Regions from separate parts of the Isoptericola sp. S6320L genome, predicted to be linked through region 3. Evidence: riboswitches for the same ligand, from Rfam matches in the RefSeq annotation. Region 3 holds a riboswitch; each other region holds the start of a gene.
The links. A riboswitch is a leader RNA that binds a small molecule or an ion and turns the genes downstream of it on or off. The one in region 3 is predicted to bind thiamine pyrophosphate.

Region 1 (2,310 bases), on a different contig from region 3:
CGGCGACCCCCCAGCCCAGCCACGCCCACCGGGGCCGGTGTCGCAGGCTCAACCGATGACCGTGGCCGTCCACTGCTGGATCCACTCGTCACGGTGCTCCGCGATCTCCTGCACCGAGACCTCGTAGGGGTCCTCGGCGAGCGGGGCGAACTCCTCCCACTCGGCGGGGAGCTCGACGCTCTCGTCGGCGGGATACATGTACATGCTGGCCGGGATGTCGGCCTGCACCTGCTCCGAGGCCAGGAAGTCCACCAGGGCCCGGGCACCGGCCGGGTTGTCGGTGCCCGCGAGGACCCCGGCGTACTCGACCTGGCGGAAGCAGGTGTCCAGCAGCGCGGCGGTGGTGGTCTCGCTGCCGTCCTCGGTGACGGTGAAGGCCGGCGACGTCGCGTACGACAGCACGACCGGGCGCTCACCACCCTCGCCGGCACCCGAGAAGTCGACGTAGTAGGCGTCCGACCAGCCGTCCGTGACCCGCAGGCCGTTGTCCGCGAGCTCGGCCCAGTAGTCCTGCCAGCCGTCCTCGCCGAACGCGCTGATGGTGGCCAGCAGGAACGCGAAGCCGGGCGACGACGTCGCCGGGTTGGTGACCACGGTCAGGTCCGCGTAGGTCTCCTGGGTGAGGTCCTCGAAGGTGCTCGGGGGCTCGATGCCCTCCTCCTCGAACCAGGCGGTGTCCACGTTGAGGCAGACGTCACCCCGGTCGATCGGCGTCAGGCCCTCCAGACCCTCCTCCACCGGGGTGCTCACGGACGGGTCGAGGTCTGCCGGCGTGTAGGGCTCGAACACCCCGGCCTCCACGGCGCGCGACGCGAACGTGTTGTCCACCCCGTACACCACGTCCCCGAGCGGGCTGTCCTGCGTGAGGACGAGCTGGTTGACCAGCGCGCCCGCGTCACCGGCGGCGACGTGCTCGACCTCCAGCCCGGACTCCTCCTCGAAGGACTCGAGCAGCCCGTCGCTGAGCGCGAAGGAGTCGTGGGTGACCAGCGTGACGGTGCCGGACAGCTCGCCGCCGGCCGACGACTCCGCCGGGACCGGCGTGCTGCCGGCCTCGCCCGGGGCGTCGTCGCCGCTGCAGGCGGCCAGCGCGGGCACGAGCCCGACGACGGCGAGGGCCGCCAGGGTGCGGCGGGTACGGATGGTCATGCGTCCTCCTCAGACGGATCTGAAGGGGGGCCGTCGTCCGTGGGAACGGACGACGGGATCGAGAAGCCCGACTTCCTCCACCGGTGCTAACCGGATCAGGTTCGAGGGTCTGCGGAGATCCGCACTCTCAGCGCTCGTGGCGCTCCCCTGTCGTTCCCTCCGAGCCTACACACCGCACGCACGCTACGGTGGTGGCGTCCGTCGGGCGGACCGTTCGCGACCGCCCGATGCCGCCGTCTGCTACTGGAGGATCCGTGGAGCACTCTCAGCTTTCCGAGCCGTCCGAGCCCTCGCTGGGGCTCAAGATCGGGACGGTCGCGGCGACGTTCGCGGCCGGCTGGGTCGCGCAGAAGCTCATCAAGGTGATCTGGGAGAAGGCCACGGGCAGCGACGCCCCGATCGACCTGGACGCGGACGACATCCCGATCGTGCAGGCGATCACGTTCGCCGCCGTGACGGGCGGGGTCGCCGTGCTCGCCCGCCGGCTCGCCCGGCAGGTTGTGACCAAGGCCGTGGACAAGCGGGCCAAGCACGTCTCGGTGGTCTGAGGGAGGTCCCTGAGAGCCTGCGGCCACACGCCTCAGCCGCGGCTCCGCTGCCGCCGGCGGGCCAGCTGCGCCTCGTGCCCGCGGGGCCGATCCTCGGTGTGGACGGCGTCCAGCGCTGCTGCGAGCCGCTGGGCCGGGCTGCCGTCCGCGCCGGCCATCCCGGCGACGATCTGCGCGGCGGCCGACTGGAGCGGGATGCCCGCCCGGGCGGCCACCTCGCCGACCTTGTCCCCCGCCTCGGCCTCCGCCATGCCGTGCACCACCATGAAGGCGCCCTTGGCCTGCTCGACCGCAGCCGCCGACACCATGGCCCGGCCCACGGCACGCTGCGACTCGCGGTCGAGCGCCTCACGGGTGACCGGGCTGACGTCCAGCACGTAGCCGGCGACGTGGGTGATCTCGCCGTCGTCGCCGACGTGCGCCTGCCCGGTCACGACGACGGTGCGCGCCTTGCCGTGCGCGTCGACGATGCGGTGGGCGCTGCTGAACGGCCTGCCCGCACGCAACGCGACCACAGCAGTTCGCGACACGCGCCCGCGATCGTCCGGGTGCGTGCGGGACCTCAGCGCCTCCATGCTCGGCTCGATCTCGCCCGGCTCACGGCCGTGCATCC
Region 2 (2,310 bases), on a different contig from region 3:
CGGTGTCGCGGTAGATCTCCCAGGTGAGCCGGGAGGCGTCGCCGTCGACCTTCTCGAGGGCCTGGTAGATCGGCACCGTGCCGATCGGGACCGGGGCGTTGCGCAGCAGCCACTCGCGGGTGGTGTGGATGTCGTCGCCGGTGGACAGGTCCATGACCGTGTCCGCGCCCCACTTCGTGGCCCACTGCAGCTTCTCCACCTCTTCGGCGATCGTGGAGTGCACCGCGGAGTTGCCGATGTTGGCGTTGACCTTCACGGTGAACGCGCGCCCGATGATCATCGGCTCGGACTCGGGGTGGTTCACGTTGTTGGGGATGATCGCGCGTCCGGCCGCGACCTCCGAACGCACCAGCTCCACGTCGACGCCCTCCCGGATGGCGACGAACCGCATCTCCGGGGTGATCTCGCCGCGGCGGGCGTAGTGCATCTGGGTGATCGTGCGGCCCGGCAACGAACGACGCGGGGTGCGCCGCTCGCCCTGCCACTCGGCGGACGCGGCGCCCCGCCGGCGGGCTCCCCGGCCGTCGTCGGCCAGGTCGCGCTCGCGTCCCTCGTACTCCTCGGTGTCCTCCCGCTCGGCGATCCACGCCGTGCGCAGGCCCGGGATCCCCTGCGTGGGGTCGCCGCCCGGGCCGTCGGTGCGGTAGATCCGCACCGGTGGGTTGGCCGACCCGTCGGGGGCGTCGGCCAGGGTGATCTCGGTGACCGGGACGACGATCCCGGTCTCGATGTCGCGCTCGAAGGCGAGCGCGCGCGACGGTGCGTCGTGCGACATGTGTACTCCATCTTCCTACGCCGGCATGACCCGGTCAGGTTCGACGGTCCGGGCCGCGTCAGCCCGATCTCAGCCCCTGCGTGAGGCTCCCGTGGGATCACCCGCAACGTAGCACGACGCACCGCCGCCCTGCTCAGGCACCCTGCCCGCCGGTCACCTGCCCCGGCGCAGGCCTCCGACCTGCAGCGGGTTCGCCCCGGCGGCTGCCATGAGGTACCAGGACGTGGCTCCCGTGTGCTGCACCTGGAAGTAGCCGAACCCGAACCCGGTGTCGACGAGGCTCGAGGCGGCCACGACGCCGGAGCGTGCCGGCAGCGGGGCGCCGCCCACCGTCTGGCCGCCGCCGAGCAGGTCCTGCGTCCGGCGGACCTCGGCCAGCAGGTCCTCGGCGCGTCCGGCGTCGCGTCGCCCGCGCCCGCGATCGGTCAGCGCGCAGGCGAGCTGCGCCGTGCCCTCCAGCCAGACGGCGTCCTGGTGCGCCGGGATGCCCTCGTACGAGGCCGTCGTCGTGAGGCTCGCGCTCGAGAACGTCACGCCGGAGATGGCGGTTTCCTCGGGCAGCTGCGAGTTCCCGGTGCCCGCGACGTCGCGGGCGGCGAGGTCCGCGGCCGCCCAGTCGACGGCCCGGCCGTACCGGTTCGCCCGCAGCGCGAGCCAGCTCCAGGTCGCCGGGTCCAGGGGCAGCGGGTCGGGATTGATCTCCTCGCCGTCGTTCGTCCCGGTGTAGAAGTACCCGCCGCGCCGGTCCCACATGCGGTCGACGAACTCGCGCGCGTGCCGCTCCGCCCGGCGCCACCGCCGTCCACCCACGAGGGCGTCGAGCTGGCGGAAGAACGCCACGCAGTCGACGTTGTGCTCGGTCGAACCGTTGGGCACCGGGGCGTTCGCGGCGTCGACGCCGAAGGAGAAGCCACCGAGCGTGCGCTCGGACCAGGTGTTGTCGAGGATCCACTCGCCGATCCGCACGGCGGCGTCCCGGTAGCGGCGCTCCCCCGTCACGTCGTAGGCGTGCAGCAGCGCGATCCCGGGCCACGCCATGTCGCCGACCGCGGTCCCGAGGAACCCGAACTGCCAGCCGATGTTCGCGGTGCCGTCGGGCAGCTCGAGTCCGTAGGCCTGCTCCGAGCCGTCGTAGAACGTGTACGGGCCGGCGTTGTACCCCTGGCGCAGGCGGCCGTCGTCGTAGGCCGGGTCGTGCTCCTGGGCGAAGACGAGGCCGTCGGCCAGGACGGCGGCACGCTCGACGTGGCCACCGGCGAGCGAGGCACAGATCGTCAGGGCGACGTCGTAGACGAAGGCGGTCGAGAACAGGCCGAGCTGGTCGGCGTAGGACTGAGCCAGCCGGGGCCCGGTGTTGACCTCCGGATAGGCGTCGGTCATCACGCCGAGGAACTCGTGGGCCCGCCGGACGGACCCGCCGTGCCCGCCGCCGTGGCCGGGCCACGGCGGGCCACCCCGGCCGGTGTGCCCGGCGGCCCACGCCTCGGCACCGGTGGCGATCGTGAACGCTCCGGCGGCACCCGCGACGAGCACGC
Region 3 (2,310 bases):
GCGGACGCTGCCGGGGCCCGGGGATCCCACCGACCCCGTCGCCGCCCTGACCCGGCTGCGCCAGGCCAACACCGCCCTGGACGACGCCGTGCGAGACCGGATCGAGCAGGACGAGCGGTCCCGGCGAGCGTCGGCGCAGCGCGGCCCCGCCCTCGACGACGCGGCCCGCCAGGTGGCTGCGGCCCGGGCCCTCGTGGACGACTACCGCGCGCCGGTGGGTCCCGACGCGCGCACCCGGCTCGCCGAGGCGGAGCGTGAGCTCACCGCGGCACGGAACGCCACCCACGCCGAGTCCGCCGTCGACCAGGCCCGCCGGGCCGCAGCCTTGGCCGCGGAGGCCGCCGAGCTCGCCCGACGCGACGTCTCGCACGCCGGCCACCACCAGCCGTGGGACGGCCGACGGCCCGCACCGGCCGGACGCGCGGGCTCGGGGGCGTTCGGCGCCGTCCTGGGCGGCATGGTGCTCGGCGGCATCCTGGACGAGATCGGCGACCTCGGCGACCTGTTCGACTGACGGCCGACCGGGCACCGCCGGCCGTCACCCCTCGACGAGCGCCTCGCGCAAGGCCCAGAAGTGGTCGACCGGTCCGCGACCGCCGCCGACCTCGAGGGCGGGACCCGCGGTGATGGCCCCCGCCAGCCAGGACTTGGTCTCTCGCAGCGCCCGCTCCCAGCTGCCGTGCCGGGCGTACCGGGTGACCAGCCCGCTGGACAGCGAGCACCCCGTGCCGTGCGTGCTCGAGACCCGCACGCGCGGCCCCGGAAGCTCTGCCACGACGCCGCGCGGCCCGACGAGTGCGTCCGGGACCTCGTCGCCCGCGAGGTGGCCCCCCTTGGCCACCACGAGCACGTCGTGCCGGTCGGCCAGCCGGAGCGCCTGGTCGAGCACACCGTCCCACGACGGCGCGTCGGCGTCGCCCAGGAGGACGGCGAGCTCCGGCACGTTGGGCGTGACGACGTCCGCACGGTCGAGCAGCCCGCGCACCGCGTCCTCGGCGGCGGGCTCCAGCAGGCGGTCGCCCGAGGTGGCGACCATGACGGGGTCGACGACCACGGGCGGACGACCCGCCGGTCCGCTGCTGTCCAGCCACCGGGCGACCACCTCCGCCACCTCGGCCGACGCGAGCATCCCGATCTTGACCCCGTCCATCGCGACGTCGGCACGGAGCGTGTCGAGCTGCTGGGCGAGGAACGACGGCGGTGGCACGTGCACCGCGCTGACCCCGCGGGTGCTCTGCGCGGTCAGCGCCGTGACCGCGGCCATCCCGTAGCCTCCGGCCGCCGCCACCGCCTTCAGGTCCGCCTGGACCCCGGCACCGCCGGACGGGTCCGAGCCCGCGACGGACAGCACGCGCGGGACGGGACGGGGTCGCCACGGTGGGCGGGCGGCGGCGGGCAGGGTCGACGGCATGGGCGACATCCCTTCGTCAGTGCGGACTGCATCAGGTTCGACGGGTGTGATCTCAGCTCCCGGTGGGCGCACCCCGTGTCGTGAGGACACGGTACCGGCCGCCGCCACGGCCTGAGACGGTGTCTCGGCCCGGTCCCGACGGTGACGGACCGGCGATCCTGCCGATGCCGCCGTGCCCGTGCGCCCCGCACGCTGGCCGGGCAGCAACACGGCTCCGTCGAGGAGCCCCGTCAGAGAGGACGAACGATGCAGCACTCCATCAGCACCTCGAAGACCCGGCAGCGGGTCACCGCCGTCCTGGCCTCGCTCGCCGTCGCCGTGGGCGTCGGCATCGCGGCCGGCCCGGCCGCGCACGGCGCGGACAACCCCCACGAGCGCGGCCCGGACCCGACCGAGTCCAGCATCGAGGCGCTCCGCGGCAGCTACGCGGTCTCCGAGCGCTCCGTCTCCCGCTGGGTCTCCGGGTTCGGTGGTGGGACGATCTACTACCCGACCACGACCAGCGACGGCGACTTCGGAGCGGTGGTGATCTCGCCCGGGTACACCGGCACGGAGAGCACCGTCGCGTGGCTCGGCCCCCGCCTCGCGTCCCAGGGCTTCGTGGTCCTGACGATGGCCACGAACTCGATCTACGACCAGCCCGACTCCCGGGCCCGCCAGCTCCAGTCGGCTCTCGACTACCTCACCGGCTCGAGCCCGGTGGCGGACCGCATCGACGCCGACCGGCTCGCGCTGATGGGCCACTCGATGGGTGGCGGCGGGACCCTGCGCGCCGTGGACGACAACCCCGACATCAAGGCCGCCATCCCCATGACGCCGTGGCACCCGCAGAAGGACTGGTCGTCGGTCAGCACCCCGACGCTGATCTTCGCGGCGGAGAACGACTCCGTCGCCCGCCA

Region 1: linked by a shared signal. The riboswitch ahead of MWU57_RS05840 (thiamine ABC transporter substrate binding subunit) and the one ahead of thiD (bifunctional hydroxymethylpyrimidine kinase/phosphomethylpyrimidine kinase) in region 3 are both predicted to bind thiamine pyrophosphate.
Region 2: linked by a shared signal. The riboswitch ahead of thiC (phosphomethylpyrimidine synthase ThiC) and the one ahead of thiD (bifunctional hydroxymethylpyrimidine kinase/phosphomethylpyrimidine kinase) in region 3 are both predicted to bind thiamine pyrophosphate.

The regions. Positions count from the first base shown of each region.
Region 1 covers NZ_JALKAT010000006.1:154,015-156,324, forward strand. The annotation lists gene MWU57_RS05835 (iron ABC transporter permease) at 1-52, opposite strand, end outside; gene MWU57_RS05840 (thiamine ABC transporter substrate binding subunit) at 49-1,149, opposite strand; TPP riboswitch at 1,205-1,308, opposite strand; gene MWU57_RS05845 (DUF4235 domain-containing protein) at 1,404-1,697, shown strand; gene MWU57_RS05850 (PAS and ANTAR domain-containing protein) at 1,730-2,310, opposite strand, start outside.
Region 2 covers NZ_JALKAT010000055.1:1,205-3,514, forward strand. The annotation lists gene thiC (phosphomethylpyrimidine synthase ThiC) at 1-775, opposite strand, end outside; TPP riboswitch at 771-876, opposite strand; gene MWU57_RS17530 (Tat pathway signal sequence domain protein) at 929-2,310, opposite strand, start outside.
Region 3 covers NZ_JALKAT010000001.1:298-2,607, reverse strand. The annotation lists gene MWU57_RS00015 (hypothetical protein) at 1-514, shown strand, start outside; gene thiD (bifunctional hydroxymethylpyrimidine kinase/phosphomethylpyrimidine kinase) at 539-1,411, opposite strand; TPP riboswitch at 1,403-1,497, opposite strand; gene MWU57_RS00005 (dienelactone hydrolase family protein) at 1,658-2,310, shown strand, end outside.